3 regions of the Acetanaerobacterium sp. MSJ-12 genome follow, and region 2 is predicted to be linked to each of the others. Evidence: riboswitches for the same ligand, from Rfam matches in the RefSeq annotation. Region 2 holds a riboswitch; each other region holds the start of a gene.
The links. A riboswitch is a leader RNA that binds a small molecule or an ion and turns the genes downstream of it on or off. The one in region 2 is predicted to bind cobalamin.

Region 1 (10,128 bases), on a different contig from region 2:
TGTCCGCGTCTTGCAGGGTGAGGGACGGGAGGTCGAGAGAGGCGATGCCCTGGTTGATGCGGGCGATGGGGTCGGCGGTGGAGAGGGCCAAGATCTCCTCCAACTTGCCGTGGTTTGTCACCTTGGCCTGTTCGGCGGCGGAGAGGGCGCGGTAGCGGGTCTCCACCCGCCGGGCCTCCGCCAGGTTGACGTAGCGGTAGGAGCTGGCGTCGGGCAGCCGCTCGATCTGGCGCTGCACATCGGCGGCGGTGAGGGCGGTGTTCCCCTTGTTGCCGTAGCAGTAGAGGTAGCCGGCGTCGTTGTACCAGACCAGCGAGCCGTTGGGGGCGATGGCGATGCTCTGGGTGCAGTACTGGCGGCGGCCGATGCCCGGGACCACCTCCACCTGGGGCGCGGTCTGGCCCTCTTTATCCTTTAAGATGAAGAGGTTGTCGGAAGACTCGTTGGCCACGAAGTAGAGATAGACCTGGTTGCCGTTTTCGGCGCTGGCATAGGCGGTGGTCAGGGCGGCGGAGCCGGCGCTGTTGACCGCGTCGGTCTGGTAGAGGGTGGTCATGGTGTTTGTGTCGACGACAAAGACCGGCATCTGCGCGCCAAAGCTCTGGCCGGCCAGGTAGAGCCGGTCGTTGTAGATGACCGGGGAGGACTGGGTGTCTCCCCCCGAGATGCCGGCCGTCCACTCCCGCAGGCTGGCCTGGTCCAGCTTGCCGTCGGCGAGCAGCTTGTAGCTGCGCACCGCCGCCCCCGCCGTGGGGTGGCCGGAGGAGAGGTAGACGCGGCCGTCCTTTTCATAGTAAAAGGGGGTGGAGCGGGCGTTGTAGCCGCTGGGCAGCGAAAAGGTGTCGGCCACCGCGCCGGTCTTGTAGTTGACCGACCAGACGGTGCTGGAGCCGGCGTAGTTGGCGTCGGTGAAGAGGGCATAGTCCCCGGCAAAGGCCACGCCGTTTGTGTTGAAGCCGGCGTCAGAGGGGGAGGCAACGGTCCAGTTTGCGGCCTTCACCTCGGTGGCGCTGGCGGGGTTTTCGTCGGCGGTGTCAAAACAGGCGTAGACCCCGCCGGTGCGGTAGGAGCCGGTGAACACCCGCCCGTCGTGGCAGGTGACCGGGCTCTGCACGGCCGAGCCCGGCAGCTCCTGGGTGACGTAGAGCTGCTCGAGGGTCTCGGCGTCAAAGGCGCGCAGGAAGTTTTTCTGCACCCCGGTGGCGTCGGCGTCCAGGTTGTTGATCTCGCAGGGGACGAAGATCTTGCCGTCCCCCGCGCCCAGGATCATGGTGTACTGGTTGTGGGCCGCGCCGAAGACCGGGGCGCTGGCCACCTCTTTGCCGCTGCCCAGCTCGTACTTGCGCAGGCGCTGAAAGCTGTAGCAGTAGACGTAGTCCCCCAGGATGACGGGGGTGCTCGACGAGTCGGTCCAGGTGCTGGAGTCGCCGGTCTGCTTCTCCCACTTGAGCTCGATTTCGGCGGCGGTGGTGGGGGCCTTGGCGTCGGAGACGCCCTTGAGCCCGTCGGCTCCCAAAAACTGGGGCCAGCCCAGTTCCGCCGACGGTTCTGCCGCCAGGGCGGGCAGGCTGCCGGAGGCGCAGAGGCAGAGCGCCAGCAACGCCGCTGCCGCCCGTTTTTTTACAGAGATGTTTCCCATTTTTTCTCTTCCTCTCGATGGTCGCGGGGGATGGGCGGCCGGGGAGGACGACAAAAAAAGACCGTCGTCCGACGGTCTCTCGTGCAAAAAGGGGCGAGCGCAGGGCAGCCCAGCCTGTTTTGGCACTTTTGTCCTCGGCCGGAACTACTCATACACCCTGTTGCGGCAGGTCTCCTGACTCGGATGTCTCCCTACTCTCCAACCCGCCTTCCCAGGTCCAAAAGACCCAGTGGCGGCAGCAAAGCTGCCGTTGGATTTCGCCATCCTCACAGTAGCGGCGACTGTCACGGATTTTCACCGTGTTCCCTTTTGCTCCGCCCCAGAAGGGGCGGACCACAACAAACCATTTTATTTTGATGAGACCACTATACCACGGCCCGGGCCCACAAGTCAATTGAAGGGGGGATTTTGCCGCAGATGTGCGCCCGGCCGCGGGAAGGCCGGTCCATTTTTCCCCGCTGGGCGGGCGGTCTTTGGCGGCGGCTGGATAACGGCGGGGCGGCTGTGAAAAATAAGGGGGAGGAAGGGAGGGGGAGAAACGAATGGACGCATTCACAGCGTATCTGGAGGGGCTTGAGACGGTGCAGCAGCGGGCAGTCCTCGGCGGGGTCCTGCGCTGGGTCGGGGAGGCGTTTCCCGATTTGACCCCCAAAATTGCCTGGAGCCAGCCGATGTTCACCGACCACGGCACCTTCATCATCGGCTTTAGCGCCGCCAAGGCCCACCTGGCGGTCGCCCCGGAGAGGGCCGGGATCCTCCGCTTCTCCGGCGCGATCGAACGGGCAGGGTACCGCCACAGCAAGGAGCTCATCCGCATCCCCTGGGGACAGGCGGTGGACTTTGCGCTGCTGGGGGAGATCATCCGCTTCAACCGGGAGGACAAGCGGGACTGCACCAGATTTTGGCGGGGGTGAACCGCCCTCTGCCCCTGCGCGCCGGTTTCCCCCACCGGGGTGGCGGGGGGAGGACGACCCGCACAGGGGCAGAGAAAAAAGCCCCGGCGCAGACGCGCCAGGGCTTTTTTGTTTGGAGCAGGCGATGGGAATCGAACCCACAACCTCAGCTTGGGAAGCTGATGTTTTACCACTAAACTACGCCTGCACCTGTAAGTGCTTTACTATTATAGTACGGCTTGGCCCCAAACGTCAAGCCCCGGGCGAGAAATTACAAAAAAATTCCCGATCCCCACCCCTTCGACAGGGCGGGGGACAGCTGTGGAAAAAAGGGCGTTGTACTTGGGTGAAAAAGGTGCTATTTTAGAGGGGAGAAAGAGGGGAGTCGCGAGATGAAAGAGGCAAAGGGGGAGAAGCGGGTGTGGATTTTGTACGCGGTGCTGTCGGCGGTGTTTGCCGCCCTCACCTCGATTTTGGCCAAGGTGGGCATTGAGAAGATCGATTCCAACCTGGCCACCGCCATCCGCACGGCGGTGGTGCTGGTGATGGCCTGGGGGATCGTCTTCCTCACCGGCGCCCAGGCGGGGCTGCGGCAGATCGGCGGGCGCAGCCTGGTCTTTTTGGTGCTGTCGGGGCTGGCCACCGGGGCCTCCTGGCTGTTTTACTACAAGGCCATCCAGATGGGGGAGGTCTCCCGGGTGGTGCCCATCGACAAGTTCAGCGTGGTCATCACCATGGTGCTGGCCTTTGTCTTTTTGCACGAAAAAATCACCCTGAAGACCGCCCTGGGCGGGGTGCTGATCACCGCTGGGACCTTTGTCATGATTTTGTGATCCGGCCGGGCGGACGAGGGGCGGACCCCGTCGGGGGCGCCGAAGGCGGGCGAGCGGACCGCGGCAACAGGCGGGGGAGAGGGGATGCCTTCTCCCCCGCCTGTTTCTGCGCCCTTTGGGCGCTGGAGGGGGGCGCCCTCTCCCCGCAAACTGCGCCCAGGGGGCAGAGAGGGACCGCGCCCTCCCCCGCCGTCAATCGGCGTTTTGCGTATATCGGCACCTGGGGAAATGGGAGCAGCCCCAAAACTGCTCTCCCGCATGCGCCCCTCTGGTGGCCGTTCTGAGGACGAGTTTGCCCCCGCATCTCGGGCAGACTTTATTGGCCGACGGACTGGCGGGCGAATGGTGCTTTTTGTGTATATTTTCGATGTGCGACCGCTTTTCGGAATCGCCCGCTTGCGCCAGTGGGGCCAGCCGGTCGTACAGCTCATCGATTTTTTGGGGTTTGAGCTGGCTGCCCAGCCCTCTTGCCGTCTGGGCTATATCGGACAGGACGTCGTATCGGTTGACGACGCGGTGTTCCCGGCTGGTCAGGCGGATGTCTTTTAATGTGCAGCGATCGCTAAAGACGATATAGGAGAGAAAGGGGACAAAATCCTCCTGCAAAAACGCCTTCAGCCATTTCAGATGCACCTTGTTCTGCACGATCGGGTTGAGAAATGAAACTTTTTTTGCACGGCCCTTCCCCGCGGGCAGGGTCTGCGTCCAGTATGAGTTGGTTTCGGTGCCAAAGATCCACCCGCTGTAGTTTTTTGATTCAAAGACATATATGCCCGACTCGTGGAGGAAAATGACGTCTATCTCTGTTTTTCCCCCGTCCTGCTTTGGCAAATAGCAGTTGAAGAGGAAGCGCTTGTAACCCGGCAGTTGCCGCAGGCACCGGTATGTATAAAACTCGCCAAGCAGCCCCTTGTCCCTTCGGACGCGCCAGTAGGGGTTGCGGGTTTGTTTGAAATACGCCGTCTTTTCGTATCTTTTTCGCGCGATCTCACAGGCCAAAAAGGCGGTTGCGACGACGGCCAAAAGCAATATCATAGGCTCCCCCCTGTGCGTCTGTCTGCTGTGCTGCAGCGCACTGTTTCGGCTGTTCGATCGCCCTTTTCGCCGCATTTCCGCTTTTGCCGAAAAGCAGTGCTGCCGGCCTTCCCCAGAGGCGGAAAAACGGCGGTCCACAGGGGCTTGCCGCTGCTGTGACAGGGTTTTTATTGACCAAAGGGGACCTGTTTTTTTCGAGTTCTCCCCTGGTCTCCACCCAGTTTTCCGCGTGGCCGCAGTCGCAGCAGACATAGCGGATGACGGGGATCTTCCCCATCGGGGTCATGGACGAGGGGGAGATGTTGCTGCCGCTGGCATGGCGATTCGGAGCGTCTGGGACGCGGACGGTGTTTTGCGAACCGCACTTGGGCCATCTTCTCGCATTCTCCACTTCTTCATCTCCCTTCCCCCTATATTATAGGTTTGTCCTGCGGGGGAGCGCAAGTGAAAAGGGGAAAGATCTCGCAGAGTTTTGGCCGCTGCGCTATTCCCGTGTTCCCTGTATCCCCTCTTGTGGCTGGGTGCGGCTGAAAGGTGAGGGCGCGCCGACCGCCGTGCGGCGGGAAAAAGAGAAACGACACCGCTTTGGCGGTGCCGTTTCTCTTTTGGGGAAGGGCATTTTCTCGCGAGAGGATCGCCCTTCGCGGACTAGATGTTGAAGCTGGGCGGCTGCTTTTTGGCCGGGTCGAAGGACTGGCCGCCGGGGTAGGACAGGTCGAAGTAGATGCGCGAATCCACCGTGGTGCCCCACTCTTTCTGGCTGCCGGTGTCCTGAATGCGGTTGAAGGCCTCGCGGAACATGGTGTTGTGGGCCTCCTCCCGGTTGAGGAGGAAGTCGATGGTGTCCCGCACCCCCTTGTCGTCGATTTGGCGGTAGAGGTACTGGTAGACCACCTTGGCCCGCTGCTCGGCGGCGATGTCCGAGAGGATGTCGGCTGCCAGGTCGCCGGTCTCGTTGACGTAGGCGGCTGTCCAGAGGTAGCCGGAGGCATTGGCCAGCATGGGGGTCAGCCCGGTGAGGACGTGGGCCTCCACGTTCCCCACGGTGGCGTGGGCGGCGTCCAGGTCATGGCCGTTGAGCAGGTTGACTGCGGTGGCCACCATCTCCATGTGGCAGAGCTCCTCGGCGGCCACGTCCAAAAACAGGTCTTTGATCTCCGGGTCCTTGATGCGCATGCTCTGGGACAGGTACTGCAGGGCGGCCTTCAGCTCGCCCTGGGGCCCGCCCAACTGCTCCTGCAGCATGGCGGCGTAGTTGGGGTTGGGCCTGTCCACCTTTACTTCGTGGAGCAACTTTTTCTCGTGTTTGAACAACGTTTCTTCCTCCTTTGGCGCCAGAGGCGCAGCTGTTTTTAGCGGGGGGCGGTCCGCTCTGCCGACCCCCCGCTGCCGGGGAAAGAGGGAGCTTAGCGGCCCAGGCGGCCAAAGGTCGCCCGGCGGCCCAGCTCCTCCTCAATGGCGAGCAGGCGGTTGTACTTGCAGACCCGCTCGCTGCGGGCGGGGGCGCCGGTCTTGATCTGCCCGGCCGAGAGCCCCACGGCGAGGTCGGCGATCGAGGTGTCCTCGGTCTCGCCGCTGCGGTGGGAGAGGATGGCCCGGTAGCCGTTTTGGCGGGCCAGGGACACCGTCTCCGCCGTCTCGCTGAGGGTGCCGATCTGGTTGGGCTTGACCAGCACCGCGTTGGCGGCCCCCGCCGCAATGCCCTGGCGCAGCCGGGCGGGGTTGGTGACGAAGAGGTCGTCCCCCACGATCTGCACCCGGCCGCCCAGGCGGGCGGTGAGGGCGGCAAAACCGGTGAAGTCGCTCTCCCCCAGCGGGTCCTCTAGGGAGACGATGGGCCAGCGCCCGCAGAGACCGCACCAGTACTCGGCCAGCTCTCCGGGGGTGAAGGGCTGGCCCCGCTTGGGCAGCCGGTACCCCTCGCCCTGGCTCCACTCGCTGGCCGCCGCGTCCAGGGCGATGGACAGGTCCTGCCCTGGGCGGTAGCCGGCAGCCTCGATGGCCTGGCAGAGCAGGGCGAGGGCCTCCTCGTCCCCCGGCAGGTCGGGGGCAAAGCCCCCCTCGTCCCCCACGGCGGTGGAGAGGCCCCGCTCCCGCAGCAGGCGGCCCAGGCTGTGGTAGACCGCGACGCCCATCTCCATGGCCTGGGAAAACCGATTTGCCCCCACCGGCACGATCATGAACTCCTGTACGTCCAGGTTGTTGCCGGCGTGGGCGCCGCCGTTTAGGATGTTCATCATCGGCAGCGGCAGGGTGCAGGCGGCCGCTCCGCCCAGCCAGCGGTAGAGGGGCAGCTCCCGCGCGGCAGCGGCGGCCTTGGCGCTGGCCAGGGAGAGGGCCAAAATGGCGTTGGCCCCCAGGCGGGACTTTGACTCGGTGCCGTCGGCGTCGAGCATGGCCCGGTCCACCGCCAGCTGGTCGTCGGCGTCCAGGCCGGTGAGGGCCTGGGCCAGCGCCCCTTTGACGTGGGAGACCGCCCGGGTCACCCCTTTGCCGCCAAAGGGCTCTCCGCCGTCCCGCAGCTCCCGCGCCTCAAAGGCCCCGGTGGAGGCGCCGGAGGGCACCATCGCCTCCCCCACTGCGCCGCAGCGCAGCCGCACCTGGGCGGCGACGGTGGGGTTGGCCCGGGAGTCAAAGACCTGTCGGCCACTCACCCCGCAGATGGCGGTGGGAAAACAAGTTTTTTCATCCATTTTTTTGCCCTCCTTGTGTCGCGCCCTGGCGCTCCCGCCGGTGGTCGTAGAGCACTTCGCCCCCGATGAGGGTGTAGAGGGTCTCGGTGAACACCTCCATGGGGTTGCCGGAAAAGACGGCGATGTCGGCGTCCTTCCCCGGCTCCAAGGTGCCCAGTCGGTCGTCCACCCCGCAGATGGCGGCGGCGTCACAGGTGATGGCCCGCAGGGCCCGCATGACGCCCAGTCCCTCCCGGGCGGCGATCCCCGCGTAGATGGGCAGATACTGGAGAAGGGAGACCGGGTGGTCGGTGGTGATGGCCACCGTCACCCCCTCGTCGGCCAGGATCCCCGCGGTCTTGAAATCGGCGTACTGCACCTCCACCTTGTTGCGCGAGGCGATGGAGGGCCCGACGATGGCGGGGAAGCCCGACTCCTTGACCTGCCGGGCGATCAGGTGCCCCTCGGTGCAGTGGTCCAGGGTGAGGCGGAGGTCGAATTCCCGCGCAATGCGGATGGCGGTGAGGATGTCGTCGGTCCGGTGCGCGTGGGCCTTGAGGGGGATCTCCCGGCGGAGCACCGGCAGCCAGCACTCCTTGCGAAAGTCCTTCTCAAATTCGCCGCCGCTTTTTTGGGCGGCCTCCTTTTTGGCCAGGTAGGCCCGGGCGGCAGTGAGCTCTTCCCGCAGCATCCCGGCAATGCTCATGCGGGTGGCCGGCATCTTGCCCTGGCCGCTGTAGTTGGTCTTGGGGTTCTCGCCGAAGGCGACCTTCATGGCCGCCGGGGCCAGCACCACCATCTCGTCCACGCTGCGGCCGTCGGTCTTTAAAAAGGCGAACTGCCCCCCCACCACATTGGAGCTGCCCGGGCCGATCATGGCGCCGGTGATGCCCGCCCGCACGGCGTTGTGAAAGGCCGCGTCCATGGGGTTGATGGCGTCAATGGCCCGCAGATAGGGGGTGATGGGGTCGGTGGTCTCGTTGCAGTCGTCCCCCTGCAGACCGGTCTTCTCCTCGCTGATGCCCAGGTGGCAGTGGGCCTCGATGATGCCCGGCAGGATCCAGCCGCCGCCGGCGTCCAACACGGTGGCCCCCGCCCGCTCCTTTGGGGTGCAGTGGGTGTCCACCCGCAAAATTTTGCCCTCCTTAATAAGGACACATCCGTTTTCAATGGGGTCTTCGCACATGGGGAAGACCCGCCCGTTTTCAATGATCAGCACGCTTTCGCCGCCCTTCGAGTGATTCCTTGTTTTGGCAGTATTAGCATGGCTTTTTCCCCTTCTTTTATGCGGTGACGGCTGCATAAAAAGGCGGCGCAGGGCGGATACTAACAGCGTACTTTTCAATGGAAAGGGGGGTCGATCCATGTACGAGCAGAATCAGCAGCAGAACCAGCAGAACCAGCAGAATCAGCAGAACCAGCAGCAGAGACAGCAGCGCCAGAACCAGCAGAACCAGCAGCAGAAAAAGCAGCAGCAGAATCAGCAGAACCAGCAGAACCAGCGTCAGAACAACAACGACTAGTGATCTGATGTTTTGAAGGCCGGAGCCTTGAACCGCTTTTTATAGGGCGGCTCAGGGCTCTGGCTATTTTTGTGTCTTTTGAAAGGGGAGATGGGTATGTAGGGGGGCGGAGGTCCGCCCCCTGTCAGCTCGTCTCTGCCGCCGGTTCAGTTGAGCTTGAGCACCTGCCCGGGATAGATGAGGCGGGGATTTTTCAGTTCGTTGATCCCCGCGAGGCGGTTGACGGTGGTGCCAAAGCGGGTGGCAATGGACCAGAGAGTGTCCCCCCGCTGTACGGTATAGGTGATGGCCCCGCCGCTGGCGGCGCTCGCCTGACCCGCGGAGATCCGCAGCACCTGCCCGGGGTAGATGCGGCTGGGGTTTTGGATGCCGTTTTCGCTGGCGATGGCCGAGACGGTGGTGCCGAAGCGGCGGGCGATAGCCCAGAGGGTATCGCCCCGGCGCACGGTGTAGGTGGCGGCGGACACAGAAGAGCGGTCGACCGCCGCGCCGGAAGAGGCGGCCCCGACCCGCAGCACCTGCCCGGGGTAGATGCGGCTGGGGTTTTGGATGCCATTTTCGCTGGCAATGGCCGAGACGGTGGTGCCGAAGCGACGGGCGATGGCCCAGAGGGTGTCCCCCCGGCGCACGGTGTAGGTGATGGGCCCACCGCTGGCGCCGACGGTGCCGCTGCCGGCGTGGCCGGGCAGGCGCAGCACCTGCCCGGGATAGATGAGGTTAGGGTTTGAGATGTCGTTGAGGGAGGCCAGCCTCCCCACAGTGGTGCCGAAGCGGCGGGCGATGGCCCAGAGGGTGTCTCCCCGCCGCACGGTATAGCTGCCACCGGCGGGCACCGGCGCGGGGGCGGTGACGGTGGGCAGGGGATCGCTGTCGCCGCGCAGCAGGGCCTGGGTGAAGCGGTCTAGGTCCACCCGGCCGGAGATGCCGGGCACCTGGCCGTCGTCGGCGTACTGCCAGCCGGCCCAGTAGGCCCAGACGTTGCCGGCATTGGGCCGGTCGACCCCGTACTCGGCGACCCACAGGGGGTAGGAGGCAAAGCGGCTGTCGAAGACGTCCCGGGCGTTGGAGGCGTCGGCATAGATGGCGCAGGGTTTGCCGGTGACTTCCTCCAGCTCTTCCAGGAAGGCCAGACCGACGGCGCCGATCTCCTCACGGCTCAGGGAGCCAAAGGCCTCAAAGTCCATGGCCAGCAGGCAGTCCGGCTGGGTGCCCCCGGCCAGCGAGGCGAAGTAGCGGGCCTCCTGCCGGGCCTGGTCGGGGGTGCGGGCGGTCACGTAGTGGTAGAGGCCCACCAGCAGCCCGGCATCCTTGGCCCGGCGGTAGTTTTGCCGGTAGAGGGGGTCTTGGTAGTCGCCCCCTACCCCGGCGCGGATATAGACCATCTCAACGCCGGAGGCGCGGACGGCGGAAAAGTCGATGTCTCCCTGCCACTCGCTCACGTCGATGCCGCGGTATTCCCGGCCGGGGGCCGGGTCCAGGGCAAAGGCGGGCAGCGCGCAGCCCAGACAGAGCAGCGCAGCGAGCAGGGCGACG
Region 2 (10,128 bases):
GGATGCCCATCTGCCGCATCTCCCGGGCGAATTCGCCCACCAGCTCCGGCGTTTCGGCCAGGGCGGTCTCGGTGAACTCGATCACGATCTGGGAGAAGGGGACGCCGCTGTCCCCGATGATCCGGCGCACCCGCTCCACCACCCCCGGCTGCCCGAACATCACCGCCGAGAAGTTGACGTGCACCCCCTCCACCGAGATGCCCCGCTCCCCGAGGGAGAGCAGGTAGCGGCAGACCCGCTCCAACACCTGGTAGGTCAGCTCCACAATGTCGCCGGTCTCCTCGGCCAGGGGGATGAACTCCGCCGGCGAGACCGGGCCGGCGGGGGTGCCCTCGATGCGCATCAGCGACTCGGCGTAGAGAAAGCGGCCGCTGGACACGTCGTAGATGGGCTGGTAGCGCAGGGAGAAAGCACCCTGGGAACAGGCCCGCTTCACCGCCTGCAACACCTGCTCCCGGCGGCGGATCTCCCCCAGCATGGCGGGCCCGCAGTAGCAGATGTTGCGGCCGGGCCGGCGCTTGGCCTGGGAGACGGCGTAGGCGATCCCGCCGGCCAACCCCTCGGCGGTGTCGGCGCTGTTGGGGTACTGCACCACCCCCATGGCCCAGGACAGGGGGCGCAGGTAGTTGCCCGCCCGCCAGGGCAGGGCCATCCGCTCCCGAATGGCCCCCAGCACCCGGCCCACCTCCTCCCGCCCGCCGTCGCGGATGAGGACGGCGAACTCGTCCCCGCCGAAGCGAAAGACGTTTTTCTCCCCCGCCAGCCGCTGCAGCCAGCCGCAGACTTCTTTTAAAAAGAGGTCCCCCACCGACTGGCCGAAGCGGCTGTTGATCTGTTTGAAGTCCCGCAGGGAGAGGACCGCCACCGTGAAGGTGGGCAGCCGCTTTTCAAAGAGGAGCAGGTCGATGAGGTTGACCAGCTCCTGCCGGTTGGGCGCGCCGGTGAGGGAGTCCAGAGACATCTGCTTGTTCTGCAGGTGCAGGTAGATGATGAGCAGGGCGCAGGCCGCCGCCGAGCCCGATAGGATGACGGTGGGGTAGAACTGCTGCACCAAAATGACGACGAAGGCCACCGCCGGGAAGGAGAGGAGGATGGTCCTCGTCGAGCGCTCCACCGCCCGGCGAAAGCGCAGCACCAGCAGGATGCTGGCGGCGCAGTAGGCGTAAAAGAGCAGGTAAGTCAGGGCGATCCACTTCCCCTGCCGGTAGCCGCCCTCGGGGGTGATGGAGAAGAGCTTGCCGGTGAGGGGGTCGGCCAGGGCCAGCAGGGCGTAGAGGGCGCCGGGGGCGATTCCCCCGGCAAAGACCCAGCGCAACATGGGCTGCCCCTTGCAGAGGATGGCGGCCGAGTAGAGGAAATAGGCCAGCCCCATCAAGGGGGTGCAGACAAAATAGAGGGTGGTCACCCCCCAGACCAGCCACTGGGGGACCAGGTCGGGGCGCATCAGCAGCAGGGTAGAGAGGATGTTGGTGGACACCGCCAAAAAGGTGACGATCAGGCAGCCCTGAAACACCCGGTTTTTTAAGCTTGGCAGCGGGCTGCCCCGGCGGGAATACCCCCAGATGATGAGCAGTATGACTGCCGAAACGCATTCCGGCGCGATGTCCCAGCGCATGTGATCCCTCCGCCGCCCCGCAGGGCAAAGAATAAAATCAAGAATCAAAAATCAAAGGATAAAATATGTCAAAACTGTAAAGATACATTCATCATAGTCGAAAACTGCCAAAAAGGCAATGAAAATCCACTGCCGTCCTCCCCCCGCCGCCCCTCTGTTTGGAAAAGGGCGCCAAAAGGGGTATAATGAAAGGCAGAAAGCGCGCCCCGCGCCGGAGAGAGATGTGGCGTGGGGCGCGGGGAGGGTGGATACTGTGGCCAACATCTTTGACTATCTGGAATGGCGGGGCGACCTGCGCTTTGACCAGGCGCCCTTTACCTGCGTGGACGACCTCATCCTCTGCCGGCTGTCCTACGTCCCCTTTGACGGGGTGGTCCCCCCGCTGGGGGAGGGGGGAGCGATCCCCCTGCGCCGGGCGGCGGAGCGGCTCCTCTCCCCGGCCTTTGCCCGCCAGACGGAGGCCATGTGGGCGCGCGACCGCGACCTGCTGCGGGCCCTGGCCGCCAGCGCCCGCTTTGGCGAGATGCCCCTTTTGGGCTATGTCAACGACGTGGACGCCGACGAGCAAAAGCAGTTTTCCGCCCTCTGCGCCCTGCCCGGCGACGGCACCGGCTTCGCCGCCTTCCGGGGGACCGACAACACCCTGGTGGGCTGGAAAGAGGACTTCAATATGGGCTTTGCCACCCCGGTGCCCGCCCAGAGGGAGGCGGTCTCCTACCTCTGCCAAGCGGTGGAGCGGGGGCCGGCGACCTGGCGGGTGGGGGGCCACTCCAAGGGGGGCAACCTGGCCGTCTACGCCGCCGCCTTCGCCCCGGCCCCGGTGCAGGAGCGGCTGCTCTGGGTGCAGAACAACGACGGCCCCGGCTTTGACGGCGGGGTGCTGGAGGGCCCGGGCTACCGGGCGGTGCGGGAGCGGGTGCACACCTACCTGCCCCAGTCCTCGGTGGTGGGGATGCTGCTGGAACACGAGGAGGCCTACACGGTGGTCCACAGCGGCCAGGTGGGGCTGATGCAGCACGACCTCTACTCCTGGGAGGTGAAGGGCCCCGGCTTTGTCTGTCTCGACGAGGTGAGCGCCAGCAGCAAGTTCATCGACAAGACCCTCAAGGACTGGGTGGCCGGGATGAGCAGGGAGGAGCGGGCCACCTTCTTTGACACCCTCTACCAGCTGCTGGCGGGCACCCAGGCCAAGACGGTGGGCGAGCTCTCCGGCGACTGGCTGCACAGCGCCGGGGCGGTGCTGCAGTCCCTCAAGAATGTGGACGAGGACACCCGCCGCCTGATGGGCCAGGTGGTGGGCGGCCTCTTTCGCTCGGCGCGGGAGAACCTGCGCACCGCCCGCCCTCGGGGCGAGGGGCCGGAGCGGCGTCTGGAGTAGGGGACCCTCTTGCCCCGAGGCGGGGAGCGGGGGCGGCTGTGGCCCGGTCTCCTATCGCCGCCGGGAAGGGGGGCTTGCTTCCCGGCAGGGGGCGTCGGCCTTCTCTTTCAAGAGGGCCAGAGGAGCGGAGGCGGGTGTCCGTCTCCTTTTGTGGGAGGCGCGAAGGGGAGAGCGCACCCAAAGACCGGCGGGGCCCTTCGGCCCTTTGGGCCGCGGACAGCGGTCCCTCCTGTCATCTGACGGCCCGCCCGGCCCCTGCGCCCGTTCCCCCTTTTCTGCCGGGCGGGGGTCCACTCTGCGCCCCTGTGGGAGGGAAGCGGCTGCCCCCTGGTTGGGGCGGGGTGAAATGGGCCTTTCCCCCGACGCTCTGCCCAAACCCCGCCGAGGGCTTCTCCATGCGCCCTGGCGCTTGGGATGCCCTCTCAAAACGCGCTTGTTGTGGCACTTTATCGCCGCAATATCGGCGAAATGACGGTTGACTGGGTGCACAAGATGTAGTATGATTTGACCAATCTGTTTCAGAATCAAACTAGATATGGAAACGAAAGCACGCGGGTGCCCGGCCTGTCATCGGGCCGGGCGGCAACAGGGAAGACGGGTGAAAAGCCCGCGCGGTCCCGCCGCCGTAAGGAGAGAGCGCGCCCCAACTGCCACTGGCTCCCCGGGAGCTGGGAAGGCGGGGCGCGCGTGGAATCCGAGCCGGAATACCTGCCCGCTGTGCGCGCGCTGCCACGGTGTATGGCGTCAAGCGGGCTCTGGTGAGTGACCTTTGTCGCGCCCCTGCCCTTTGGCCGGCAGGGGCTTTTCAGCGCTCTGGGCGTCTCCAGCGGTTTTCTGAAACCACTTTGATGGGAGGACACAATACGATGATCGAGTCGATTCGCAAGCGCAGCGGGGACATTGTCCCCTTTGATTCGGAGAAGATCACCTGGGCCATCTTCAAGGCGGCCGCCGCCGTGGGGGGAGACGACTGGCAGCGGGCGGAGGAGCTCTCCCGCCAGGTGGTGGAGATGGCCACGTCCCGCACCGGCGTGCTGGACGTGGAGGAGGTGCAGGACATGGTGGAAAAGGTCCTCATCGAAAACCGCCACGCCCGCACCGCCAAGGCCTACATCCTCTACCGGGAGAAGCGCCAGGGCGCGCGGGAGGCCAACGCCCTCATCGGCGCCACCATCGACATGTTCTCCCAGTACCTGGACGACATGGACTGGAAGATCCAGGAGAACGCCAACACCCAAAAGTCCATCAACGGGATGAACAACTACATCCGCGAGGCATTTACCAAGCAGTACTGGCTCCACGAGATCTATCCCGAGGAGATCCGCCGCGCCCACACCTCGGGGGACCTGCACCTGCACGACCTGGGCTTTTTCGGCCCCTACTGCGCCGGGTGGGACCTGCGCCAGCTGCTGATGCAGGGCTTTGGCGGGGTGCCCGGCAAGGTGGAGAGCGGCCCGGCCAAGCACCTGCGCTCCTTTTTGGGGCAGATCGTCAACTCCACCTTCACCACCCAGGGCGAGTCGGCCGGCGCCCAGGCCTGGTCCTCCTTTGACACCTACTGCGCCCCCTTCATCCGCTACGACCACATGGACTACGCCTCGGTGAAACAGGCGCTGCAGGAGTTCATCTTCAACCTCAACGTCCCCACCCGGGTGGGCTTTCAGTGCCCCTTCTCCAACCTGACGTTCGACATCGTGGTCCCCTCCACCCTCAAGGACGAGTGCGTGGTCATCGGCGGCCAGCCCATGGATGCCTGCTACGGCGACTTTCAGGCCGAGATGGACCTGCTCAACACCGCCTTTTGCGACGTGATGATGGAGGGGGACCGCCACGGCCGGGTCTTCACCTTCCCCATCCCCACCATCAACGTCACCAAGGAGTTTGACTGGCAGAGCCCGGTGGTGGACAAGTTCATGGAGATCACCTGCAAGTACGGCATCCCCTACTTCTCCAACTACATCAACTCCGACCTCTCCCCCGAGGACGCCCTCTCCATGTGCTGCCGGCTGCGCCTTGACACCAGCGAGCTGCGCAAGCGGGGCGGCGGCCTCTTCGGCTCCAACCCCATGACCGGCTCCATCGGGGTGGTCACCCTCAACCTGCCCCGGCTGTGCTACCTGGCCCAGGACGAGGAGGACCTGATGCAGCGGCTGGACGGGCTGCTGGAACTGGCCAAAAACAGCCTGGAGATCAAGCGCAAGACCATTGAAAAGCAGACCGAAAACGGGATGTACCCCTACTCGGCCCACTACCTCAAAGAGGTCAAGGCCCGCACCGGCTCCTACTGGTTCAACCACTTCAACACCATCGGCCTGGTGGGGATGAACGAGGCCTGTCGCAACTTCCTGGACTGCGAGATCACCGCCCCCGAGGGCCAGCGGTTCGCCCTGCGGGTGCTGGGCCACATGCGGGAGGTCATCACCCGCTTCCAGGAGGAGACCGGCCACGTCTACAACCTGGAGGCCACCCCCGCCGAGGGGACCAGCTACCGCCTGGCCCAGCTCGACCGGGACCGCTACCCCGACATCCTCACCGCCGGGGAGGAGGTGCCCTACTACACCAACTCCACCCAGCTGCCGGTGGGCTACACCGACGACATCTTCGAGACCCTCGACCTGCAGGACGACCTGCAGTGCATGTACACCGGCGGCACGGTGCTCCACCTCTACCTGGGCGAGCAGATCCGGGACATCGAGGTGGCCAAGGCCCTGCTGCAAAAGGCCTTTACCAACTACAAGCTGCCCTACCTCTCCCTGACCCCCACCTTCTCGGTCTGCCCCGAGCACGGCTACATCAGCGGCGAGGTGTACAGCTGCCCCGACTGCGGCGCCGCCACCGAGGTGTGGAGCCGGGTGGTGGGCTACCTCCGCCCGGTGCAGAACTTCCACAAGGGCAAGAAGGAGGAGTACCGCCAGCGGGTCAAGTACGTCATCAAAGAGGGCGAGCTCTCCGGGGCGGCCGCCCAGTGAGGGTCGCCGGCATCCAGCGCACCAGCACCATCGACTTCCCCGGGGTGCTGGCCTGCGTCCTTTTCACCCGCGGCTGCGACACCGACTGCTTTTACTGCCACAACCGCGACCTGTTGGGCCCCGGCGACTGCCTGCCCGAAGGGGAGGTGGAGGCCTTTTTGAAAAAGCGCCAGGGGCTGCTGGACGGGGTGGTGGTCAGTGGCGGGGAGCCGCTGCTCCAGCCCGATCTGGAGGAGTTTCTGGCCGCCCTCAAGGCCATGGGCTACCGGGTCAAGTTGGACACCAACGGCCGCCAGACCCAGCGGGTGCTGGCCCTGGCGGAGGCGGGGCTCTGCGACTACCTGGCCATCGACTGGAAGGCCCCCCGCCGACAGTACCTCCAGGTGTGCGGCGTCCCCCCCGAACAGGGGTACGACGCCACCCGCGAGACCCTCTGCCAACTGGCCGAGAAGGGGATCCCCTGCGAGGCGCGGACCACCCTCTACCCCGGACTCACCGCCGGGGCGCTGGTGGAGTTGGCGGGACAGCTGCCCCCGCTGCCCCGCTACCGGCTCAACTTCTTTCGCCCCCCCGCCTGCGCCCGGCAGCGGCACCTCCCCCTGCTGGAGCGCCCCTTCCTCACCCCCGAACAGGTGCGGGCGGTGGAGCCCCAGCTCCGGGCCGTCCAGCCCGGCCTCACCTTTTAGACAGGCCTGTTTGATATGCGGTCCCGGCGCGGGAGAGCGGCAACGCTCCCCCGCGCCTTTTTGCCGTCTCTTCCCGCCCGGCCGCAGCGGGATAGGGGCGGCGGGAAGGGGAGAAAGGGGAGGGCCCAACCCGTCCCCCCTGCCGCCCAAGCCGCTGCAGGGCGGAAAGGCGCCCCTGTTCCCCGGCGTCCGCCGAGGATCTGGGCGGGGTCGGCGACAGCGGTCCGCCGTCTCCGCACGGGGGCGGTCGAGGGACAAAAAACGCCATATTTTTACAGCTCCTCTGACTATATTGGGAAGGAGACCCAGTTGGGCGTTCACAGCAAAAGGAGGAGATCGGGTGAACGAGAGGATGAGCGGCGAGGCGCTGCTGGCGGCGGCTGCCCGGGGGGTCAAGGGGGGGCTGGTCCGGCTGCAGCTGGGACAGGCCAGGGTCCACTGGTCGCCCGACGGCGGATTTCTGGCCCTGCTGGACTGCGCGCCGGAGGCCTTTGCCCGCGCCCAGGGAGAGGACCCCTGGTTTTTCCTGGGGGCCCAGGGGCGGCGGTTGGCCGCCCGCAAACTGGCCCGGGCCCGGCGGGCGGGGTGGGTGCAGGCCGATTTTCCCTGCTACACCCCGGCGGGCCAGTTGCGCTGGCTGCGCTGGTGTGGGGTGCTGGAGGCCCCGCGCCGCTGGCGGTTTTTCTGCCTGGACGTCGGCCGCTGGCGACAGATGCAGCGGGAGCTGGAGGGGGAGCGGGAGCGGCGGCAGGTGCTGCTGCGCTGCACCGACGGGCTGGCCTTCGAGTACGACGGGGCGGAGGACGTGATGACCTTCTGCGACCGCCGCCCCGGCCGGGCGGGGGGCGGCATCTGGCGGGCGGAGGGCTATCTGGCCGCCCTGAAAGAGAGCGGCTGCCCCGGGACGGCGGCCTTTGCCGCCATCTGCCGGGGGGAGAGCGCCGGCCCCGCCGAGGTGCAGCTGGAGGGGCGGGCCTTCCCCGGCCACGAGGGGGGCTGGTTTTCGGCCTCCGGTGCACCGGTGGAGGGCCCGGGGGGCCGCACCTGCGTGCTGGGGGTGCTGCGGGACATCAGCGCCCACAAAAGGGAGACTCAGAAGCTGCGCTCCCGCTGCTGCCGCGACCCCATGACAAGGCTCTACAACAAGCTCTCCACCGCCGAGGCGGTGGACGGCTACCTGCAGAGCCCCTGCCGGGGCGGCTCCGGCGCCCTGCTGCTTATCGACCTGGACGACTTCAAGGGGGTCAACGACCGCTACGGCCACCAGTTTGGCGACGCGGTCCTCACCGAGGTCAGCGCCCGGCTGCAGGCCAACTTTCGCGCCACCGACATTGTGGGCCGGGTGGGGGGCGACGAGTTCGTGGTCTTTATGAAGGACGCCGCCGCGCCGGTGGTGGGGGAGACGGTGGAGCGCCTCTGCCAGCTGCTGGAGCGGGAACTGCCCTCCCGCCGGGGCCTCTCGGTGCGGGGGAGCATCGGCGTCGCCCTCTGGCCCCGGGACGGCGCCAGCTACGAGGCCCTCTTTGCCGCCGCCGACCGGGCCATGTACGAGGCCAAGCGGGCGGGGAAGGACCGCTACCGGATGGCCGCCGGGAACCCCGCCGCCCCCGTCGGCGGGGGCGCAAAGGGGGAGGTCGGCTGCCCCCTCTGCCTGGGGCGGCTGCTGGAGCGGGCGACGGCCGCCCCCACCCCGGAGGAGGGGGTGCGCCGGGTGCTGGCCGATCTGGGGGATGCCCTGGGCGCCCACCGCACCTACTTTGTCTGGAAGGGGGAGATCCCCCTGCACGTCTGGACGGCCCCCGGGGTGGCCGCCGATCTTCCCGAGGGGCCGGCGGCGCCCGCCCTTCTCGACCGGGAGGAGTTGCAGCCCTACTACGACCCGGCCGCCGGGCTGCTCTACTGCCCCGACGCGGCGGCCGCCGCGGAGAGCGCCCCCCGCTTTGCCGCCTTCTGCCGGGCGCGGGGGGCCCGGGCGGTGCTGCAGTGCCGCGTCAGCGGCGGCGAGCGCCTGGGCCTTTTGGGGGCCGAGGTCAACGGCGCCCGGCGCTACTGGAACAAGGAGGAGGTCGCCCTCCTCAAGGGGGCGGCCCGCATCTGCCAATTGCTGCTGTGCTAGGGGCGGTCCAAAATCGCCCGCTCGCCGGCCTTTGCGAATGCAAAGGCCGGCTTTTTTTGGTGGAAACACAACAAATTTTGTCTATAAATGGCCACTTCCAATTGTAAAGATTGGAAGATGATGATATGATAATAGAAAAATCGGCTGTCTCTGCCCGCTGGGCAGGGACGAGCGGAACCGGCGCTGTGTCCGGGTGGGAGCGCCCCGCCCCGCCGAGAGGAGAGAGTACTGTGTCAAAACAAGGAAATTGTCGTTCCCGACGCGGCCTGCGGGCAGTGGCTTTGGTGCTGAGCGTCGCCCTGGTCTCCCTGGGGATCTTCACCGGCTGCAAGGACAAAAACCACGGCCTGAAAAAGGACAGCCCGGTCTCCATCTCCATCTGGCACTACTACAACGGCGCCCAGAAGCAGATGTTTGACGAGATGGTCACCGAGTTCAACGAGTCGGTGGGGGCCGAAAAGGGGATCGTGGTCCAGGCCTACAGCCAGGGCAGCGTCAACGACCTCACCGCCAAGGTGATGGACGCCATCGACAAGAAAGTCGGCGCCGAAGAGGTGCCCGACGTCTTTGCCGCCTACGCCGACACCGCCTACGAGATCAACCGCCGGGGGATGGCCGCCGACTTGAGCCAGTACCTCACCGAGGAGGAGCGGGACAGCTATGTCTCCGCCTACCTGGACGAGGGGGCCTTCAGCGAGGAGGGGAGCGTCAAACTCTTCCCCACCGCCAAGTCCACCGAGGTGCTCACCCTCAACAAGACAGACTGGGACAAATTCGCCGCCGCCACCGGCGCCAGCGAGGAGGACCTCGTGACCTGGGAGGGGATCTGCAAGCTGGCCAAGAGCTACTACGAGTGGACCGACGGCCTCACCCCGGAGAAAAACGACGGCAAGGCCTTCTTCGGCCGGGACGTGATGGCCAACTACTTCATCATCGGCAGCATGCAGCTGGGGCAGGAGCTGTTCTCGGTCGAAAACGGCCAGGTCACCTACAACCTGGACAAGGCGGTGATGCGCCGCCTCTGGGACAACTACTACACCCCCTATGTCAGCGGCTACTTCGCCTCCATCGGGCGCTTTCGCAGCGATGACGCCAAGACCGGCGACATCATCGCCCTGGTGGGCTCCACCAGCGGCAACACCTACTTCCCCACCGCCGTCACCCTGTCTGACGGCAGCAGCTACCCCATCGACGCCAAGACCTACGCCCTCCCCAACTTTGAGGGGACCAAGCCCTATGCGGTGCAGCAGGGCGCGGGGATGATGGTCACCAAGAGCGACGAGACCCGCGAGTACGCCGCCACACTGTTTTTGAAGTGGTTCACCGAGAAGCAGCAGAACGTCCGCTTTGCCATCGGCTCGGGC
Region 3 (10,128 bases), on a different contig from region 2:
TATTTTGGGGCGGACAAGAGGGGGAGGCAAGGGGAACGCCTTGCGGGGATCGCCCTCGGCGATGGCCCTGTTGCTGGGGCCAAAAGGCGGCCTGCCGGGCGCACCCGCACAGGGGATGGAGCAAAGGGCGAAAATATTTGGGGTGAAAAGAGGGCGCAAAAAGGCGGGGCCGGAAGGAGGATCCCTTCCGGCCCCGCTTTCTTTGGTGGACGGTTTTTCGCGCTGAAAGCCCGCCGGGCGGGCCTAGATTTCAACCAGTTCGTATTCGGTGCTGCCCAGGCCGATCTTCTCGGCGTGCAGCAGGGTGCCCTTCCAGTCGGTGGTGGGGTGGGCGGCGCAGAAGTGGTCGCCGTCCTCCCTGCCGTCCAGGTGGCTGCCGGGGAGGGCGGGCTGGCGGTTGGCCATGTCGGTGCAGGCCATGTCCAGCGCCACCGGGTCGAAGGAGGCGAACATCCCCACGTCGGGGATGATGGCCGCGTCGTTTTCAGCGTGGCAATCGCAGAAGGGGGAGACGTCGATCACCAGGCTGATGTGGAAGTGGGGCCGCCCCTGAAGCACCGCCAGGGAGTACTCGGCGATCTTGCAGTCGAGGATCTCGTTGGCCTCGTCCGACGCGGGCTGCACCGCGTCCGCCGGGCAGACGCCGATGCAGCGCCCGCAGCCCACGCAGCGGCTGTGGTCGATGCGGGCCTTTTTCTCCACAAAGGAGATGGCGCCGTGGGCGCAGTTCTTGCGGCAGCTGCCGCAGCTGATGCAGCGCTCCTCCTCCACATAGGGTTTGCCGCTGGAGTGCATCTCCATCTTCCCGGCGCGGGAGCCGCAGCCCATGCCGATGTTCTTGAGCGCCCCGCCGATGCCGGTGGCCTCGTGGCACTTGAAGTGGGTCAGGGAGATGACCACGTCGGCGTCCATCACCGCCTGACCGATCTTGGCCTCGCGCACATACTCCCCGTCGATGGGCACCAGGGCCTCGTCGGTCCCTTTGAGACCGTCGGCGATGATCACGTGGCAGCCGGTGGAAAAGGGGCTGTACCCGTTTTCATAGGCGGCGTCCAGGTGGTCCAGGGCGTTTTTGCGCCGCCCCACATAGAGGGTGTTGCAGTCGGTCAAGAAGGGGCGTCCCCCCAGCTTTTTGACCAGGTCGGCCACCACCTTGGCGTAGTTGGGCCGCAAAAACGCCAGATTTCCCGGTTCGCCGAAGTGGATCTTGATGGCGGCGTACTTGTTGTGAAAGTCGATGCGCTCCATCCCCGCCTCCCGGCAGAGGCGCTCCAGCTTCTGCAGCAGGTTTTCCTCCAGGGTGGTGCGCATGTTGGTGAAATACACTTTTGAAGGGGCCATGCTCTCTCTCCTCTCGTCTCTCTCCACTTGTTCCTCAGACCGCCGGTGCGGCCGCCTTTTTGGCGGCAGGCTTCTTGGCGGGCTTTTTCTCTACGTCGGTCTTTTTGCAGATGTCTGCCAGGGGGCAGCCCTCGCACTTGGGGCTGCGGGCGTTGCAGACGTCCCGCCCGAAGTTGACCAGCCGGTGGCAGAAGTTGTTGGACTCCTCCGGGGGGATGATCTTGCGCAGGGCCATCTCCACCTTCACCGGCTCTTTGCGCTCCGTCAGGCCGATGCGGTAGGACAGGCGGATGCAGTGGGTGTCGGTGACGATGGCCGGTTTGCCGAACACGTCCCCCACGATCAAGTTGGCGGTCTTGCGCCCCACCCCGGGCAGCTTGAGCAGCTCCTCCAAGCTGTCGGGCACCTGGGAGTCGTACTGGTCGATGAGCATCCCGCAGAGGCTGACGATGTCCCGCGCCTTGGTCTTGCCCAGCCCACAGGGGCGGACGATGGCCTCCACGTCCTTGGGGTCGGCGTCGGCCAGGGACTCCAGGGTGGGGAAGCGCTCGAATAAAATGGGCGTGATCTGGTTTACCCGCGCGTCGGTGCACTGGGCCGCCAGCCGCACCGCGATGAGCAGCCGGTAGGGCTGGTCGTATTCCAGGGTGCAGTCGGACATGGGGTAGATCTCCTTCAGCCGCCGCACCGCCTCTAAGGCGCGCTCTTTTTTGGTCATGAAACACCCTCCTCACAGGGCGGAAAAAGCCGCCGGAAAACGGCCTCTATCCCGCAAATTAGACAAAAATAGTGTACCATACCGCCCGGTGTTGCGCAAGACGGCGGGGGCGGATTTGCAGATTTTATCTGTCGTAAAATGGGGTGCGCCCCAACCGGCGGTTGGAGAGGGTCGCGAGCGCAGCTCCCCAAAGCTGTGCCGACCCCCCGTTTCGAGGCTGGCCGGGTTTGGCATTATAAGGGCGTTCGATTTCCCCGCTACGAGTTGGGCGTTTGCACAGGCGGCGGTAAAAAAATGCGGCCCGCGGCAGGGGGCGGCGTGCCCCCCCTTTTGCGGCTCTGCCGCCGGGGAAGTGGGACAGACCTGACAGGCAGGAGCGCTGTTGCATCGGGAAATTTTGAAATGGAAGAACCGTTCGGAGCACAGTTGAAAGGATACTTTATCCACCCACAGTTGGCAGAGAAAAGCCCTGCCGCCCGGTAAGCAGCCGGGTCCCTCGCCGATTTTTGCCCTGCTGGAAACCCGCCGCGCCCCTTTGCCAGCGGGGCCGTTTCATGGTAAAATAAAAAAATCGGCCGCCCGCTGCTCTGTGCTGGGCGGCCCGGAAAAACGAAGGAGAGGAGGTCTGTCCGTGAACCGTGTCCCATCCGCCCTCCGCCCCAAAAACCGCTGGCTGGTCTGGCTCATCGTCGCCCTCTTTGCGGTGGAGGTGGTGCTGATCCTCACCGGCCACTACCAGTGCCCCTTCTATGCGATCACCGGGGTGCCCTGCCCCGGCTGTGGCCTCACCCGCGCCGGGATCTGCCTGTTGCAGCTGGACTTTGCCGGTGCCTTCGCCCTCAACCCGGCCATCTATCTGGTGGCCCTGACGGCGGGGTTTGCCCTGCTCTCCCTTCTCCTCAAAAAGACCTGGCACACCCAGGTCTGGCCCTACGGGGTGATGATGGTGGGGGTGCTGCTGATCTACGTGGTGCGCATGGCCCTCTATTTTCCCCACACCTACCCCCTGGTCTGGAACGAGAGCGCCCCCCTCTTTCAAATGCTCGTCGGCCGCTAGGGCCCCCGCGGCACCTGTTGTCCCGCCCTTTCGCTTCCCCGGTGAAAGGGGGTGGAAAGCGCAGCCGGACGGCAGAAGGGGGCCCCATCAGGCGGCTGTGGCCGCGCCGGTCTGTGCGCCGTGGCGATGGCACGGGCGTAGGGGACATCCTCTGCCTGTCTGTGCGGTTTTGCCGGCCCCGCCCCTTCCCTTTGCGGCCGTGCGCCCTCACTCTGCGGGGGGACGGCGGATGGGGCGGGGGCGGTTCTGGCCGCATCCGCCCCACTTTGGGCAAACGGCGCCCGGTGAGAGGCCCGGCGGTCTGTGCGCCGCCTTGTGCTTTTGGGGAAATCGGGGTATACTGGTTGATAATGCGGCCGCGGCCCCGGTTTGCGGCTTGGAAAATAGGAGGGAAGAACTATGTTTGCAGATATGATGGACACCATCGGCTTTGTGGGAAAGACCGATCCCGAGCTGGCCAAGGCCATGGGGCTGGAGCTGGCCCGCCAGCGCCGCAATTTGGAGCTGATCGCCTCCGAGAACATCGTCTCGCCGGCGGTGATGGCCGCCATGGGGAGCATCCTCACCAACAAGTACGCCGAGGGCTACCCCGGCAAGCGCTACTACGGCGGCTGCGAGTACATCGACATGGTGGAGACCCTGGCCATCGACCGGGCCAAGGCGCTCTTTGACTGCCAGTGGGCCAACGTACAGCCCCACTCGGGCGCCCAGGCCAACATGGCCGTCTACTTCGCCCTCCTCGCCCCCGGCGACAAGGTGCTGGGGATGTCCCTGGCCGACGGCGGGCACCTGACCCACGGCAGCCCGGTGAACATGTCGGGAAAATACTTTCAGTTTGCCTCCTACGGGGTCACCCGCGAGGACGAGCAGATCGACTACGACGCCCTGCGCGCCCAGGCGCTGGAGTGGCGGCCCAAACTGATCGTGGCCGGGGCCAGCGCCTACCCCCGCACCATCGACTTTGAGACCCTTGCGGGGATCGCCAAGGAGTGCGGCGCCCTGCTGATGGTGGACATGGCCCACATCGCCGGGCTGGTGGCCGCCGGGGAGCACCCCTCCCCCCTGCCCTGGGCCGACGTGGTCACCACCACCACCCACAAGACCCTGCGGGGTCCCCGGGGCGGCCTCATCCTCTCCAACGACCCCGAGTTGGGCAAAAAAATCGACAAGGCCATCTTCCCCGGCACCCAGGGCGGCCCGCTGGAACACATCATCGCCGCCAAGGCCGTCTGCTTTGGCGAGGCGCTGCAGCCCGCCTTCAAGGACTACCAGCGCCAGGTGGTGAAAAACGCCGCCGCCCTGGCCGCCGGCCTCACCGAGCGGGGATTCCGCCTGGTCTCCGGCGGCACTGACAACCACCTGGTGCTGGTGGACCTGCAGAACTTCGACCTCACCGGCAAGGAGTTTGAGCGCCGGCTGGACGAGGTCTACATCACCGTCAACAAAAACGCCATCCCCTTTGACCCCAAGAGCACCTTTGTCACCAGCGGCATCCGCGCCGGCAGCCCGGCGGTCACCACCCGCGGCCTCAAGGAAGCGGACATGACCGAGATCGCCGAGCTCATCTACCTGGCCGCCGCCGACTTTGCGGGCCAGGCCGACGCCATCCGCCAGCGGGTGGGGGCCCTGTGCGAAAAATATCCCCTCTACCTCTAAAAAACAGGGGAGACTGTGTTACAATAGCAGATGGGCCGGCGGGGAGAAGCCCGCCGGCCCATCTGTTTTGACTTCACTTTGCAAAAAACAGGAGGAGACCGCCATGCCCTTGGCCGACCGCATTCGCCCCCAGACCCTCGACGAGGTGGTGGGCCAGCAACACCTGCTGGCCCCCGGCTCGGTCTTTCGCAACATCGCCGACTCGGGGCAGATCCCCAACATGATCTTTTACGGCCCTTCGGGGGTGGGGAAGACCACCGTGGCCCGCATCGTGGCCAAGCAGGCGGGGAAGGAACTCCACCGCCTCAACGGCACCACCGCCTCCACCGCCGACATCAAGCAGATCATCGCCGAGCTGGACACCTTCTCCGGCGCGGGGGGGATTCTCCTCTACCTGGACGAGATCCAGTACCTGAACAAAAAGCAACAGCAGACCCTGCTGGAATTTTTGGAGGACGGCTCCATCACCCTCATCGCCTCCACAACCGAAAACCCCTATTTTTACGTCTACAACGCCATTCTCAGCCGCTCCACCATCTTCGAGTTCCGGCCGGTGGAGCCACAGGAGGTCAAGCGGGCGGTGCTGCGCGCCTTTGAGAAGATGGCGGGGGAGATGGGCTACCCCATCCACTGCCCCGACGAGGTGGCCGACTACATCGCCCAGAGCTGCGGGGGGGATGTGCGCAAGTCCCTCAACGCGGTGGAGCTGTGCTGCAACGGCACCGGCTTTGACGAGGGCGGGGAGGAAAAGACCATCACCCTGGAGCGGGCGATGCAGGTGGCCCAGCGCTCGGCCATGCGCTACGACCGGGACGGCGACGCCCACTACGACGTGATGAGCGCTCTGCAAAAGTCGATCCGCGGGTCCGACCCGGACGCGGCCGTCCACTACCTGGCCCGGCTGCTGGCGGCGGGGGACCTGCCCTCGGCCTGCCGGCGGCTGCTGGTGATCGCCAGCGAGGACGTGGGTCTGGCCTACCCCCAGTGTGTGGCCATCGTCAAGGCCTGCGTCGACAGCGCCCTGCAACTGGGGCTGCCCGAGGGGCGCATCCCCCTGGCCCAGGCCGCCATCCTCATGGCCACCGCCCCCAAATCCAACTCGGCCAACCTGGCCATCGCCGCCGCCATGGCCGACGTGGAGGCGGGCCGCTACTCCGACGTGCCCGCCTCCATCAAAGACGCCCACTACGGCGGGGCGGCCAAGATGGGCCGCGGGCTCAGCTACCGCCTGCCCCACGACTACCCCGACCACTATGTGGCCCAGCAGTACCTGCCCGACAGCCTGCGCGGCCGGGTCTACTACCAGTACGGCCCCAACAAGACCGAGCAGGCCGCCAAGGCCTACTGGGACGGGATCAAGGCCCGCCACAAGGAGGGGGAGAAGTAGCCCCTTTCCAGCAAAAAAGCCGCCCCCGCCGCAACGCGCGGCGGGGGCGGCTTTTGGCTGCCGAAAAACGGGGTCATTCCTGGGGATCTTCGCCCTTTTGGCGGGCCTCTTCCTCGGCCTTGAGGCGGGCTTTCTCCTCGGCGTCCCGGCGGCGGGCCTCCTCCTTCTCGGCCTTGAGGGCGGCCACCGCAGCGTTGGCCTCTTCCGAACCGGCGATCATCACCTTGCCGTCGATGTAGACGATCTCACCCTCCTCGACCTGGCTGTACCCCTCGTAGTCAAAGTCGTCGGGTTCCTCCCGCTCCTCCTCGGGGAGGATGTCCAGGTCGTCGTAGGTGATGGCGGCCTGCCGGCGGCGGGCCTCCCGCTCCTGCTGGGCCCGCTCGGCCTTCTCCTCCTTGCGCTCCCGGTGGGTCTGGATGGAGTACCAGACCATGGCCACAAAGAAGAGCAGCAGCAGCACGCTGAAGGCCAGGAAGATCCACTGCCAACTGCCCCACTGGGCCAGCGGGGTGCGCACCAAAAAGAGGACGCAGGAGATCAAAATGAAGAGGATGGCTATTGCAACAAAAATTCCCATGGGGGAGATCGCTCCTTTTTCGTTTCAAGTCGGCGCCCCTTGTTCGCCGGGATCGATATTTTTTATCATACCATGAAACCGGCCGCAAAACAAGGAAGGCCGTCGATTTTGCGGGGAGGCCGCCCCCTGCCGAAAGGGGGAAAAATCGCTTGGTCAGGCATTGACAATTCCAAAAAATGCCTGTATCATAGGGGTGTCGGTACAGCCTTTTGGCTGTGGAGGCGGCGGGCAAAAGCCCTGCCGCCGGACGGGGAATGCGGTGCAAATCCGCAGCAGCTCACTCTACTGTGAGAGGGGACGAACCCCGCAACCACTGGCGCGCGTTCTGGGCGCGCGCTGGGAAGGGCGGGGGGAGGAGTGGCGGCCAACAGGCCGCCCGCAGCCTCAAGTCAGGATATCCGCCGGCGCATTGGAACCTATCTTTCGGTGAGGAAAAGACGGTACAATAGTGCGCGGGGGCATGTCCTGGCCCCCCAATCATGTTTGTACGCTCTTTGGGGCCCGCCGAGTTTCGGCGGGCCCTTTCCTTTTTCCCCCGAAGGGAACAAAAAAGGAGAGAGACAATGACAAAACGACTGACAAGCTTGGTCCTGGCGCTCTGCCTGGCGCTGGGCGCCCTGCTGACCCCGGCCTATGCCGCGGCCGGCGCCCCTCGGGGCGGCGCCGGGATTAGCACCACCCTGCGGGTCGAGGGGTACGGCTTTACGGCGGTTGAGCCGACGGCCGTCACCCTGCCCGACACCTACAAATCCCTGCCCGAATACGGCCTCACGGCCTGGGCGGACAAGGACCCCGGTTTTTACACCCCCCTGCACCTGCTGGCGCAGTACTGCGTGGACAACGGCCTGAACCCGGCGGACGTTATCGACGCCACTCCCGGCTTTTTGCAGGACTTTTTGGACACCAACGCCGACGCCCCGACCGATGTCTATTTCATGTACATGGTCAACGACGCCTATCCCGCAAAGGACGGCACCGGCTACCTCATCGACGGCTGCCCCCTGGCAAATGGCGACGAGGTCACCCTATACGACCTCTGGTACAGTGCATACGCCGGCAGCCTCTACACCTATTTTGCCGGTGATAGCCTGACGGCCAACACCGGCGAACCCGTCTCGGTCACCCTCATGGGCACCGCGGGGATGAATGCCGCCGCGGCGTCGCCGGTCAAGGGGGCCACCATCCTCGCCTCTAAAGACGGCGGGGCAGAGGCCGAGGTGGGCACCACCGACGAAAACGGCGTCGCCTCCCTCACCTTTGACGAGGCGGGCCTGTACACCCTCTCCGCTGTCCGCAAGAGCAGTTGGTACGACAGCAAGGGGAATCCGGCTATCGACATCAGCCGCCCCTATGCCGAGCTGACGGTCACCGAGGTGACCTACACCGACGCTGAGGCGGTGGCCAAGGCCAAAGGCGAGCTGGATCTGGGCGACCTCTCGGCGGTGAAGGGCGATTTGACCCTGCCCACCGCCGGCAGCGCCGGGACCAGCATCGCCTGGCAGAGCGACAATCAAGCGGTTCTCGGCGACAACGGCAAGCTCACCCGCCCCACCGACGGGGTGGATGTGACCCTCACCCTTACCGCCACCATCTCCCGCGGCAACGCGAGCGACACCAAGGTCTTTTCGGTCACCGTCAAGGCCGTCACCGCCGACGAGGTGCGCGCCGAGATCCAGGCCGCGGTGGACGGGGTGAGCCTCTCCGCGACCACCGGCCTCTATGTGCGGGAGACCGATTGGGACAGCGATTACAACGACGTGCCGGTGGACAATATTGAGACCACCTGGCAGTTGCGGATGGACCGCACCGACATTTTGGTCGAGGTGGTCTCCAGCGGCAACGCCAACATCTCCGCTGCGGCGGGCGATGAAAATGGGAAGGTCACCTTCACCGACGAAAAGGTGCAGGGAGAGGTCACCTTCCGCTTCTCCAAGGCGAGTGTCCCCGGCGTCTTTTGCGAAAAGACCGTTCTGGTCACCGTGCCGGCGCACACAAAGACCACCCAGGAGCAGATCGACGGCGCCGCCGCCCTCTTTGGCGGGGCGGACGGATTTGCCCTCATCGGCCTGGACAATGCCGACGCCGACCACGTGGTGGGCCCGCTGAAACTGCAAAAGACCCTCTCCTCCTATGGGGTGAGCGGGTATAGCGACGTCGCGCTGAAGTGGGCGAGTGACAACACCGCTGTTATCGATCCGCCCTCCTACGGCTCCAGCTCGGTGAAGGTCAACCGGCCCGCCTACGGCGAGCTCGACGCCACCGTCAAGCTGACCCTCACCATCGACAAGGACAGTTACACCTCCGGCTCGGTCACCAAGCGGACGGTGGAGATTCCCCTCACGGTCCCCGCCGTCACCCAGCAGGAGCACGACGCCGCCCAGACGGCCGTCGATGCGGCGCTGGCGGGGGTCACCCTCGACGGCTTTACCGAGATGAGCAGCCTGGGGCTGACCGAAATCGACCCCCAGGCGCTGGAATTCGACATTCAGCTCAAGGATGTCAGCGACCTGATCAAGGCGGGGGTGATCGCCGACACCCCCGAGAACAGGGCCATGAGTTACCAGTGGTCCACCGACAGCGCGGCGGCGGATGGGACCAACTACCTCACCGCCAGCTATCTGCGCTGCAATGTCTACCGCAGCGTCGGCGCGCCCGACACCCAGACCAACCTCAAATTGACCCTCACCTACCAGGGGGTCAGCGCCACCAAGACCTTCCCGGTCACCATCAAGGGGATCACCCAGGCCGAGGTGGACGTCGCCAACGCCGAGATGAAGGCCTATGAGGACGCCCTCTTTGACGGCATCAAGGGCGCAAACGAGAGCCCTGACTTCATCACCCACAACCTGGGGTGGGACCGGGCAAACGGCCACGTCTCCTTCTACCGGATGCACAGGGAGGGCGACGCCTTTGTCTACACCCTGAAAAACAGCTCCTGCCCCGGCAACGTGGGGGTGGAGCTGGGCAGCTGGAGCGCCTCTCCCTACGGCTACATCGGCACCACCACCGGTGGTTACGGCGGCTCCAACCTCTTTGAGCTGCTCAAGCGGCCCGACTTTGGCGAGCCCGACGCGCAGGTCACCCTCTCCACCCCTCTGAAGAGCCTGCGCTATGAGAAGGTGAAGAACGCCGACGGCACAGCGGCCGTCCCCGGCATCACCGCCCAGGTCGCGCTGACCATCCCCGCCTTTACCAACGAGGTTGCCGCCCTCTCGGTCGAGGGGCTCGACATCGCGTTGCAGCCGGGGGAGAGCAGCTACACCATCCCGGTGGACGAGGCCAAGGACGAGGTGACCCTCACCCTGAATGTCAAGGACCCCGCCGCCGTCGTCACCGTAAACGGCAAAGAGGTGGGGGCGCAGGCGGTCTCCCTGGCCGCCGAGACCAAG

Region 1: linked by a shared signal. The riboswitch ahead of KQI11_RS01270 (hypothetical protein) and the one ahead of KQI11_RS09725 (ribonucleoside triphosphate reductase) in region 2 are both predicted to bind cobalamin.
Region 3: linked by a shared signal. The riboswitch ahead of KQI11_RS11700 (immunoglobulin-like domain-containing protein) and the one ahead of KQI11_RS09725 (ribonucleoside triphosphate reductase) in region 2 are both predicted to bind cobalamin.

The regions. Positions count from the first base shown of each region.
Region 1 covers NZ_JAHLPK010000001.1:271,626-281,753, forward strand. The annotation lists gene KQI11_RS01270 (hypothetical protein) at 1-1,639, opposite strand, end outside; cobalamin riboswitch at 1,787-1,992, opposite strand; gene KQI11_RS01275 (iron chaperone) at 2,182-2,553, shown strand; tRNA gene KQI11_RS01280 (tRNA-Gly) at 2,667-2,740, opposite strand; gene KQI11_RS01285 (EamA family transporter) at 2,925-3,365, shown strand; gene KQI11_RS01290 (nuclease-related domain-containing protein) at 3,558-4,400, opposite strand; gene KQI11_RS01295 (manganese catalase family protein) at 5,049-5,714, opposite strand; gene eno (phosphopyruvate hydratase) at 5,807-7,093, opposite strand; gene KQI11_RS01305 (amidohydrolase) at 7,086-8,291, opposite strand; gene KQI11_RS01310 (hypothetical protein) at 8,437-8,595, shown strand; gene KQI11_RS01315 (LysM peptidoglycan-binding domain-containing protein) at 8,742-10,128, opposite strand, start outside.
Region 2 covers NZ_JAHLPK010000008.1:29,795-39,922, forward strand. The annotation lists gene KQI11_RS09715 (putative bifunctional diguanylate cyclase/phosphodiesterase) at 1-1,615, opposite strand, end outside; gene KQI11_RS09720 (Mbeg1-like protein) at 1,869-2,993, shown strand; cobalamin riboswitch at 3,533-3,723, shown strand; gene KQI11_RS09725 (ribonucleoside triphosphate reductase) at 3,860-5,962, shown strand; gene KQI11_RS09730 (anaerobic ribonucleoside-triphosphate reductase activating protein) at 5,959-6,648, shown strand; gene KQI11_RS09735 (sensor domain-containing diguanylate cyclase) at 6,989-8,764, shown strand; gene KQI11_RS09740 (extracellular solute-binding protein) at 8,995-10,128, shown strand, end outside.
Region 3 covers NZ_JAHLPK010000011.1:48,561-58,688, reverse strand. The annotation lists gene KQI11_RS11730 (DUF362 domain-containing protein) at 244-1,341, opposite strand; gene nth (endonuclease III) at 1,376-2,059, opposite strand; gene KQI11_RS11720 (DUF2752 domain-containing protein) at 2,691-3,116, shown strand; gene glyA (serine hydroxymethyltransferase) at 3,516-4,772, shown strand; gene KQI11_RS11710 (replication-associated recombination protein A) at 4,876-6,159, shown strand; gene KQI11_RS11705 (MFS transporter) at 6,233-6,739, opposite strand; cobalamin riboswitch at 6,920-7,159, shown strand; gene KQI11_RS11700 (immunoglobulin-like domain-containing protein) at 7,303-10,128, shown strand, end outside.